Regions from separate parts of the Nocardioides sp. NPDC006273 genome, predicted to be linked through region 1. Evidence: riboswitches for the same ligand, from Rfam matches in the RefSeq annotation. Region 1 holds a riboswitch; the other holds the start of a gene.
The links. Region 1 has a riboswitch for cobalamin ahead of ABZZ22_RS24050 (ribonucleotide-diphosphate reductase subunit beta). Riboswitches for the same ligand answer to the same signal wherever they lie in the genome.
Positions count from the first base shown of each region.

Region 2: another riboswitch for cobalamin. It lies ahead of ABZZ22_RS07875 (VWA domain-containing protein); the one in region 1 lies ahead of ABZZ22_RS24050 (ribonucleotide-diphosphate reductase subunit beta).

Region 1 is NZ_JBEXSD010000076.1:14,825-19,005, reverse strand. Features, by position in the region: gene ABZZ22_RS24055 (ribonucleotide reductase N-terminal alpha domain-containing protein) at 1-897, opposite strand, end outside; gene ABZZ22_RS24050 (ribonucleotide-diphosphate reductase subunit beta) at 897-1,895, opposite strand; cobalamin riboswitch at 2,049-2,281, opposite strand; cobalamin riboswitch at 2,370-2,553, shown strand; gene ABZZ22_RS24045 (iron ABC transporter permease) at 2,680-3,699, shown strand; gene ABZZ22_RS24040 (ABC transporter ATP-binding protein) at 3,696-4,181, shown strand, end outside.
Region 2 is NZ_JBEXSD010000012.1:88,887-93,067, forward strand. Features, by position in the region: gene ABZZ22_RS07865 (helix-turn-helix domain-containing protein) at 1-372, shown strand, start outside; gene cbiE (precorrin-6y C5,15-methyltransferase (decarboxylating) subunit CbiE) at 359-1,591, opposite strand; cobalamin riboswitch at 1,608-1,750, shown strand; gene ABZZ22_RS07875 (VWA domain-containing protein) at 1,775-3,922, shown strand; gene cobO (cob(I)yrinic acid a,c-diamide adenosyltransferase) at 3,922-4,181, shown strand, end outside.

The sequences.
Region 1 (4,181 bases):
GTCATAGGTCGACAGGTTCAGCGAGGAGAGCACGCAGGTGTAGGAGTGCTCCTCGTCGCTGAACAGGGTGATCTCCGAGCACAGGTTGGAGGCCTTGTTGGCCAGCCCGTTGGCTCGGTAGGACTCGGTCTGGGCGGCGTTGACGGTGTCGACCTTCCAGATGTAGCCCTTGCCCAGCACCACCCGGATCTTCAGCACCCGCTGGTAGCGCTCCAGGGCGTCGCGGTCCCCGGCCAGCATTCGGTCGATGAACGCCTGGCTGAAGATCCAGCCGACGTTCTTGTTGGCCGGCTCGCGGAAGATCAGGTCGGCGAGCTCGAAGAAGTCCGGGTGGTCCACCGGCAGGTAGCCTGCCCAGGAGCCGCGCCGGGTCGCGCCCTGGCTGATCTGGTTGGTCATCTCCACGAAGTTGCAGAAGACCGGGACCACGCCGTTGGCCTTGCCGTTGTCGCTGAACTTCGCGCCACGGGGCCGGACGTCACCGAGGTACGCCGAGGTGCCGAACCCGTTCTGGGAGAGGATCGCGGCCTCCTTGAGGGTCTCGTAGAAGCCCCAGACCGAGTCCTCGACGTACGAGCCCTCGCACGAGACCGGCAGACCGCGGTCGGTGCCGAGGTTGGACAGCACCGGCGTCGACGGGGAGAGCCAGCCGTTCCAGATCGCCTCGAAGAACCGCGCCGTCCAGGAGACGCCGTCCTCGCGGGGGTACATCTCGTCGGCGAGGTCGCCGGCGGTGCTGGCGATGGTCTCGTAGCGCCCCCGCACGCTCTGGCCGTCCACGGTGTACTTGGCCTTGAACATGGCGTAGCCCGCCGTGGTCATGAAGTCGGGCACGATGTCCTCGGCCTGCAGCGCCTTGCGCTCGGCGGAGAGTGCCTCCCAGTTGTTGTTGCTCATCAGAAGCTGAACTCCGTCTCGCCGATGTTGCGGTTGTATTCGTTGCCGGTGACCTGGAAGAAGTCGTGGAACTGGGTGCCGTTGATGCCGTTGTAGAACCATTCGGCGATCGGGTTGGCCTCGACGTCGAACAGCGGTTCCATCCGCATGTTCTCCAGGGTCATGTCGATCCGGGACCTCACGAAGGTCTCCAGGTCGGCCTGGTCGATGCCTGGGATCGGCCCGTGGGAGAAGAGCATCTCCACGATCCGGGCCTCGTGGGCGTAGAGGTGCTCGGCGACGCCGCGGACCCTCGCGAAGAGGTCGTCGCGCTCGGCCTCGAACTTGTCGGCCGGGACGGTCGCGGCGTACTCCTCGAGGGTGGTGTTGAACAGCCAGGCGCCGCCGGTGGCGTGCAGGTTCTCGTCGCGGGCGGAGAAGTTGATGCCGCTGATCACGTTCTGCAGCAGGTTCTTCCCACCGGACTGGAAGTGCTTGAGGAAGGCGAAGTTGGAGTAGAGGACGCAGTTCTCCATCAGCGTGAAGACGCTTAGCGCGTAGAGCAGGTCCTCGTCGGCGATCGCGTCCCACACGAACTGGATCCGCTCGGCCAGCACGGGGTCGTTCTTGTAGGAGTCGTAGAACTCCTCGGTGTCGATCATCAGCGTCTTGTTGAGCTTCGCGTAGAACGGCGCGTGCATGTTGAGCTCGGCGAACGAGAAGGCGTTGGTCATCATCTGGACCTCCGGGCGCGGGAACGCGTGGAAGAGCCGGTCGCCCCACACCTCGCCGCCGAGGATCAGCTCATAGATGGTGAACAGCTTCAGCGTCGTCTTGACCGCCGCCTGCTCGGCGTCGGTCATGTTGACCAGGAAGTCCTGCTTGTCGTTCTCGACCGGGATCTCCTCGGCCGTCCAGAAGATGCTCCGCTGCTTCTTCGCCAGGTCCTCGGCCATCGGGTAGTCGAAGACGTACGCCGACTTCTCGGTCCGGATCGGCAGACCCTCGGTGTCGATCATCTCATCGTCCCCTTCGTCCACGGGCCCGCCCGGCCCGCTCGGATGTGTTGCTCATCCGCGCATCGAGGAGCAGAGGACGTCGGCGCCGCGCCGGAAGACGGGCGCGAGGACTTGATCCCCTGACCGTCCCTCGAGGTCGCGGACCACCGCACCCGGCGGGTGCGGCGCGCTGGCAGGTCTTCGGACTCGTGGGCACATACTCGGTGATCGAGCTTGTCGAGATCCCTACTGGCCGTCGCTTCCCAGGAGCCGGCTTGCTCCCAGTGCTCTGTGACGGCGGTCGTTCCCACTCACCGCTGCGGGGCAGTCCCGGAGTCGAACCGGGTTCCCTCTTGCCTCTCCCGCCCCGTCGCCGAGTTGGGAGAACCAGCTGCGAGGACCACCATATACGGGAACTACATCAATGCAACTTCCTAGATCTAGTGTTTCGCCGGCCTCCTGGGTGACACCGCTGCCAGGCTTCGGTGACCGTGCTAGCGTGTCGCCCGAGTCGAACGCATCCTCTGGGATGCCAGGGAACTCCGGTGTGATTCCGGGACTGGCGCGCAGCGGTGAGGGAGACGGCGACGCTAGACGCCACTGGGACCTGAGGTCCTGGGAAGGCAGCGTCGTCGGTTGATCCCGAGTCCGAAAACCTGTCGGCTCAGATATTCGTCAACGGCCCTCGCGATCAGGGTCCAGGAGACCTGAGAGGCCGACAGCCGTGGATGCGTCCCTCCGCGATGCCCAGCCATCTGTACGTCGCCGGGCCGTCGGGAGGCCCGCTACCGGCGCGAACCGCAGAGTGCCCTTCCTGCCGTTGGTCGTCGGCCTGGTGCTCGCCTCGGTGCTCAGCGCCGTGGCCTCCCTGGCGTTCGGATCGGAGCGGATCCCGGTCTCCGAGGTCGTCGCGGCGGTCGCCGACCGGCTCCAGGGTGATGCCGTCGGGAGGTGGGACGTGATCGTGTGGGAGCTGCGCCTTCCCCGAGCACTGATGGCCCTGGTCGTCGGGGCGGGCCTCGCGGTGGCCGGCGCCGGGATGCAGACCCTGGTCCGCAACCCGCTCGCCGACCCGTTCCTCCTCGGGATCAGCTCCGGGGCGTCGGTGGGGGCGACGGCGGCGATCACCACGGGTGCGCTGGCCGGCTTCGGCATCTATGCCGTCTCGACCGGGGCACTGGTCGGGGCGATCGGCTCGGCCCTGCTGGTCTGGTTGGTGGCGACCGCGCAGGGTGGGCTGACTCCGATCCGGCTGGTGCTCTCCGGGGTGGTGCTCTCCTCGGGACTCTCCGCGATCGCCTCGTTCCTGGTCTTCATGAGCGACGACCCCCGTGCCGCCAACTCGGTGATGTTCTGGATGCTCGGCAGCGTTGGCGGTGCCACCTGGGAGAAGCTGTGGCTGCCCGCGGCGCTCACCCTGGCCCTGGGGGTCGGGATGCTGGCCATGCACCGCTGGTTGGACGCGCTTGCGGCGGGCCCGGAGACCGCGGTCTCGCTCGGTGTGAACGTCGCGGGGCTGCGTACGACGCTTTTCGTCGGGTTGGCGGTCCTGGTCGGGGTCCTGGTCGCGGTCAGCGGCGGGATCGGGTTCGTCGGGCTGATCGTGCCGCACGCGGCCCGGTTGCTCGTGGGCGCCCGGCACCGGGTCGTCCTCCCCATCGCGGCCCTGGGCGGTGGGCTGTTCCTGCTGTGGGTCGACGTGCTGGCACGGCTGGTGGCGCGACCACAGGAGATCCCGCTGGGCGTGGTCACCGGTGTCGTCGGGGCGCCGCTGTTCCTGCTGCTCCTGGGCCGCGGCAGGTACCGGTTCGGGAGTGAGGGATGAGCGCGCACGAGAACGGTCCGGTGCTGCGTCTGCGCGGCGTCGGTGTCCGCCTGGGCGAGCGCGACGTGCTTCGCGACATCGACCTCGACGTGCCCGCCGGCACCAGTCTCGGGATCGTCGGCGTGAACGGAGTGGGGAAGTCGACCTTGCTGCGGGTCATCGCCGGAGTGCTGCGGCCGAGCGCCGGCCACACCTACCTCGCCGACGCCGCCGGTGCCCTCCACGAGACCAGTCGGACCAGCTCGCGTGAGCGTGCCCGCCGGATGGCGTACGTCCCTCAGGAAGAGGTCGCCTCCGCAGAGCTGCTCGTCGGCGAGATGGTTGCGCTCGGCCGGGTGCCACGCACCCGGCCCTGGGCCAGAGGCGGAACGCAGGAGCGCGATATCGTCCGTTCGGCTCTCGATGCCGTCGGGCTGGCCGACCGGATCGACGAGCCCTGCGACCGGCTCTCCGGCGGCGAGCGGCGACGGGCGGTGATGGCC
Region 2 (4,181 bases), on a different contig from region 1:
GCCGAGCAGGTCCTCCGTCCTTCCGCGGACGGCATCGTCTGGTGCGCCGAGCACCAGTCGGAGCTGTGCCTGCACGCCGACCCGACGCTGCGCCGCTTCGCCGACGAGCAGCTGCTCGCGCCCCTCTTGGGGGAGACCCCGAAACGCCGCCTGGCGCTCGCCGAGACCATGCTGGTCTGGCTGCGGGCCCGGCCCAGCGCGCCCGTCGTCGCCGAGCAGCTGAGGGTCCACGAGCAGACCGTGCGCCACCGGCTCAAGCGCATCAAGGAGCTCTTCGGTGACCGCCTCAGCGACCCGGCAGAGACCGTCGGACTCCTGACCGCCCTGGAGTCGACGACTCCGCGCTGGCGGCGCGATCTCACCCGACGGTGAGGGTCCATTGGGTGACCGACCGGGCCGGGGTCCAGCCGGTGAAGGCGCCGATCGGGGCAGAGGTCTCGACGGAGATCCGGGTGAGCTCGCCGCCGTGCTCCTGGTAGGCAGCGGCCAGGAGCTGCTCGGTCTCGAGGGTGACGCCGTGGACGACGATCCGGCCGCCGGGGCGCAGCGCCGCGAGGCAGGTGTCGAGCACGCCGGGACGGGTCGCCCCGCCGCCGATGAAGATCGCGTCCGGGGCGGGGAGGCCGGCCAGGGCGTCGGGGGCGCGGCCCTCGATGACGCTCAGGTTGGGAACGCCGAGGCGGGCTGCGTTGCGAGCGATCCGGGCCGCCCGCTCGGAGCTGGCCTCGATCGCGGTCGTCGTGCACGTCGGGTGCGCCCGCATCCACTCGATCCCGACCGACCCGGCTCCGGCGCCCACGTCCCAGAGGTGCTGTCCTGGGGTCGGGGCGAGACGGGACAGGGCCGAGGCCCGGAGGTCGCGCTTGGTCAGCTGGCCGTCGTGCTCGAAGGAGTCGTCGGGGAGGCCTGGGGTCCAGGACGCGGGGAACGACTGTGTTGGTCTCGACACGCTCGCTTCCGTGTCGAAACCAACACGGTCGGCGGCGCACTCGATCGCCACCATGTTGAGGCGCGGCGACTCACCGACCCAGGTCGACGCGGTCGCCGTCTGAGCAGTCTCCGTCTCCGCTCCCAGGTCACCCAGGACGGTCATGGTCGAGGCGCCGAAACCGACCGTGACCAGGAGGTCAGCGACCGACACGGGAGTGGATCCGTCCGAGGAGAGCGCCAGGATGCGGCGGCCGGGGGCGAGCTCGCGGGCGATCAGTGCGACGTCGCGGCCGACGAGGCTGACGGCCACGCACGACTCGGCCGACCAGCCCATCCGGGCGCGAGCGAGGGCGACGGAGGAGACGGCCGGCTCGATGCGCACGTTCTCCGGGCCGAGCAGGTCGATCAGGGTCGTGCCGATACCGGAGACGAGCGGGTCGCCCGAGGCCAGAGCGACGGCGTCGCCGACGGATTCGAGCAGTGCAGGGAGCCCGTCGCGGAGCGGTGAGGGCCAGGGCTCGCGCCGCTGGCCGGGGACGTCCGGGGCCAGGTCGAGGTGGCGTTTGCCGCCGAGGAGGACCGAGGCGCCTCGGATCAGCTGCTGGTGACGTACGGGGACCTCGTCCCAACCTCCGGCACCGATGCCCACCACGACGATCATGGGGCCAGACGCTACAGTGACCGCACAGTCACGAGGTGCCCCGACTGGGGAGAATCTGGGAAGCCGGTGAGAATCCGGCACAGGCCCGCTGCGGTGAGTCGAGCTCCATTCGTGGAGACTCGGTGAGTCCGAAGACCGGCCCCGTGACCATCCAATCAACGCGATAGGGAGCGGGAGCCTCTCATGCCGGTGCACTATCCATTTTCTGCCGTCCTCGGCTGCGAGGCCGACTCAGCCACAGGACTCGACGACATGGGCCTCGCGCTCGTGCTCACCACGATCTCCCCGGAGATCGGCGGCGTCCTGGTCCGTGGCGAGAAGGGGACCGCGAAGTCGACGGCCGTACGCGGTCTGGCGGCCGTGCTGCCCTCGATCTCGGTCTATGCGGGGGATCGGTTCTCGATCGACCCGTCCGACCCCTCCGCCGAGTCGCCGGACGGTCCGTTCGGGTCCGCCGCCGTCGTGGAGAGCCGGCCGGTGCGGCTGATCGAACTCCCGGTGGGAGCCACCGAGGACCGGGTCGTCGGCTCGCTCCACCTGGAGAGCGCGCTCTCGCGAGGTGCGGTCGAGTTCGAGCCGGGGCTGCTCGCCCGCGCACACCGTGGCCTGCTCTACGTAGACGAGGTCAACCTGCTCCACGACCACCTGGTCGACCTGCTGCTGGACGCGGCGGCGATGGGGCGCGTCTCCGTCGAGCGCGACGGCGTCTCGGTCTCGCACGCCGCGCGCTTCGTCCTGATCGGCACCATGAACCCCGAGGAGGGCGAGCTGCGCCCGCAGCTGCTGGACCGCTTCGGGCTCACCGTCGAGGTCGCCGCGCCGCGGGATCCCGCGCTTCGCGTCGAGGTCGTCCGCCGCCGGATGGCCTTCGACCTCGACGCCGCTGCGTTCGCCGAACGTTTCGGCGGAGCCGATCGTGCGCTGACCTCCCGGATCGCCGCCGCTCGTGAGCTGGTCGGGAAGGTCCGGCTCACCGAGCCGGGGCTGCTCAAGATCGCCGAGGTCTGCGCGGCGTTCGAGGTCGACGGGCTGCGTGCCGACATCGTCACCGCCCGCACCGCGGTCGCGCACGCTGCTTGGGCCGGCCGGTCGGAGGTCACCCGGGCCGACATTCGCCGGGCCGCGCTGCTCGCGCTGCCGCACCGGCGGCGGCGCAACCCGTTCGATGCTCCGGGGATCGACGAGGACCTGCTCGACCGGATTCTCGGGGACGAGGAGCTGCCACCTGAGCCGCCGGAGGGTGGGCCTTCGGATGACTCGGGAGACTCGGGTGCCGAAGACGACTCTGTTGGTCTCGACACGTCTCCGCCTAGCGGCTCCGACGGCTCGACCGACGAGGGTGGTGCCGGCTCGACCGACGGGGATAGCTCGACCGACGGGGGAGAACCCCCGATGGTTGAGCCCGCGAGCGAAGCGAGCGGTGTCGAAACCAACACAGCCGACAACGCACCCGACCAGCCACAATCTCCTTCCGGTGCCGCACCCGAGTCAGTCACCGGTGCGGCCGCGGCCTACCGCCCCCGCCTCCTGACCGTGTCCGGCCTGGGCACGGGCCGCACCGGCGGCCGGAGCAAGGCGATCGGCAGCAGCGGTCGCCGGATCGGCGCACGGGAGAGCAGCCGAGGCTCGCTCCACCTGGTCGAGACGCTCAAGGCGGCGGCGGGGAAGCAGGCCGCCCGGGGACGTACGTCCGGGCGGGTCGAGCTGCGGATCGAGGACCTCCGCACCGCGGTCCGCGAGGGCCGCGAGGCCAACCTGGTGCTCTTCTGCGTGGACGCGTCCGGGTCGATGGCCGCGCGCAAGCGGATGGCGCAGGTGAAGGCGGCGGTCCTCTCGCTTCTCCTCGACGCCTACCGGCGCCGTGACAAGGTCGGGATGATCACGTTCCGCGGCGAGGGCGCCGAGCTCGTGCTGCCGCCGACCGGGTCGGTCGACCTCGCCGCGGCCCGCCTCGACGAGATCCCCGCCGGAGGACGTACGCCGCTGGCCGAAGGCCTCCTCGAGGCCGCCCGTGTGCTCCAGCGCGAGCGTCTGCGTGACCCTGATCTGCGGCCGCTGCTGGTGGTCGTCACCGACGGCCGCGCCAACTCCAAGACCCACGGGAAGGACGCGGTCCGGCGCTCGCAGCAGGCCGCCGCGTACGTCGCCGGTCTGGGCGTCACCACCGTCGTCATCGACTCCGAGAGCGGACCGATGCGGCTCGGGCTGGCGCGCCAGCTGGCGGCGCACCTGGATGCGGAGCACGTGCCCGTAGCCGAGGTGAGCGCCGAGGCGTTGACCTCCGCCGTCCACGGGTTCACCGGATCCACCACCGGAAGGGGCGCTGCCTGATGCCGAAGGGACAGCCGCTCAACGTACCCGACGACGGGCTCACCACCCGTCAGCGTCGCAACCGTCCGCTGGTGATGGTCCACACCGGGCCCGGCAAGGGGAAGTCGACCGCCGCCTTCGGGCTCGCGCTGCGCGCGTGGAACCAGGGCTGGCGGATCGGGGTCTTCCAGTTCGTGAAGTCGGCCAAGTGGCGCATCGGCGAGCAGACCGTGCTCGAGCGTCTCGGTGCGCTGCACGAGGAGACCGGCGAAGGTGGTCC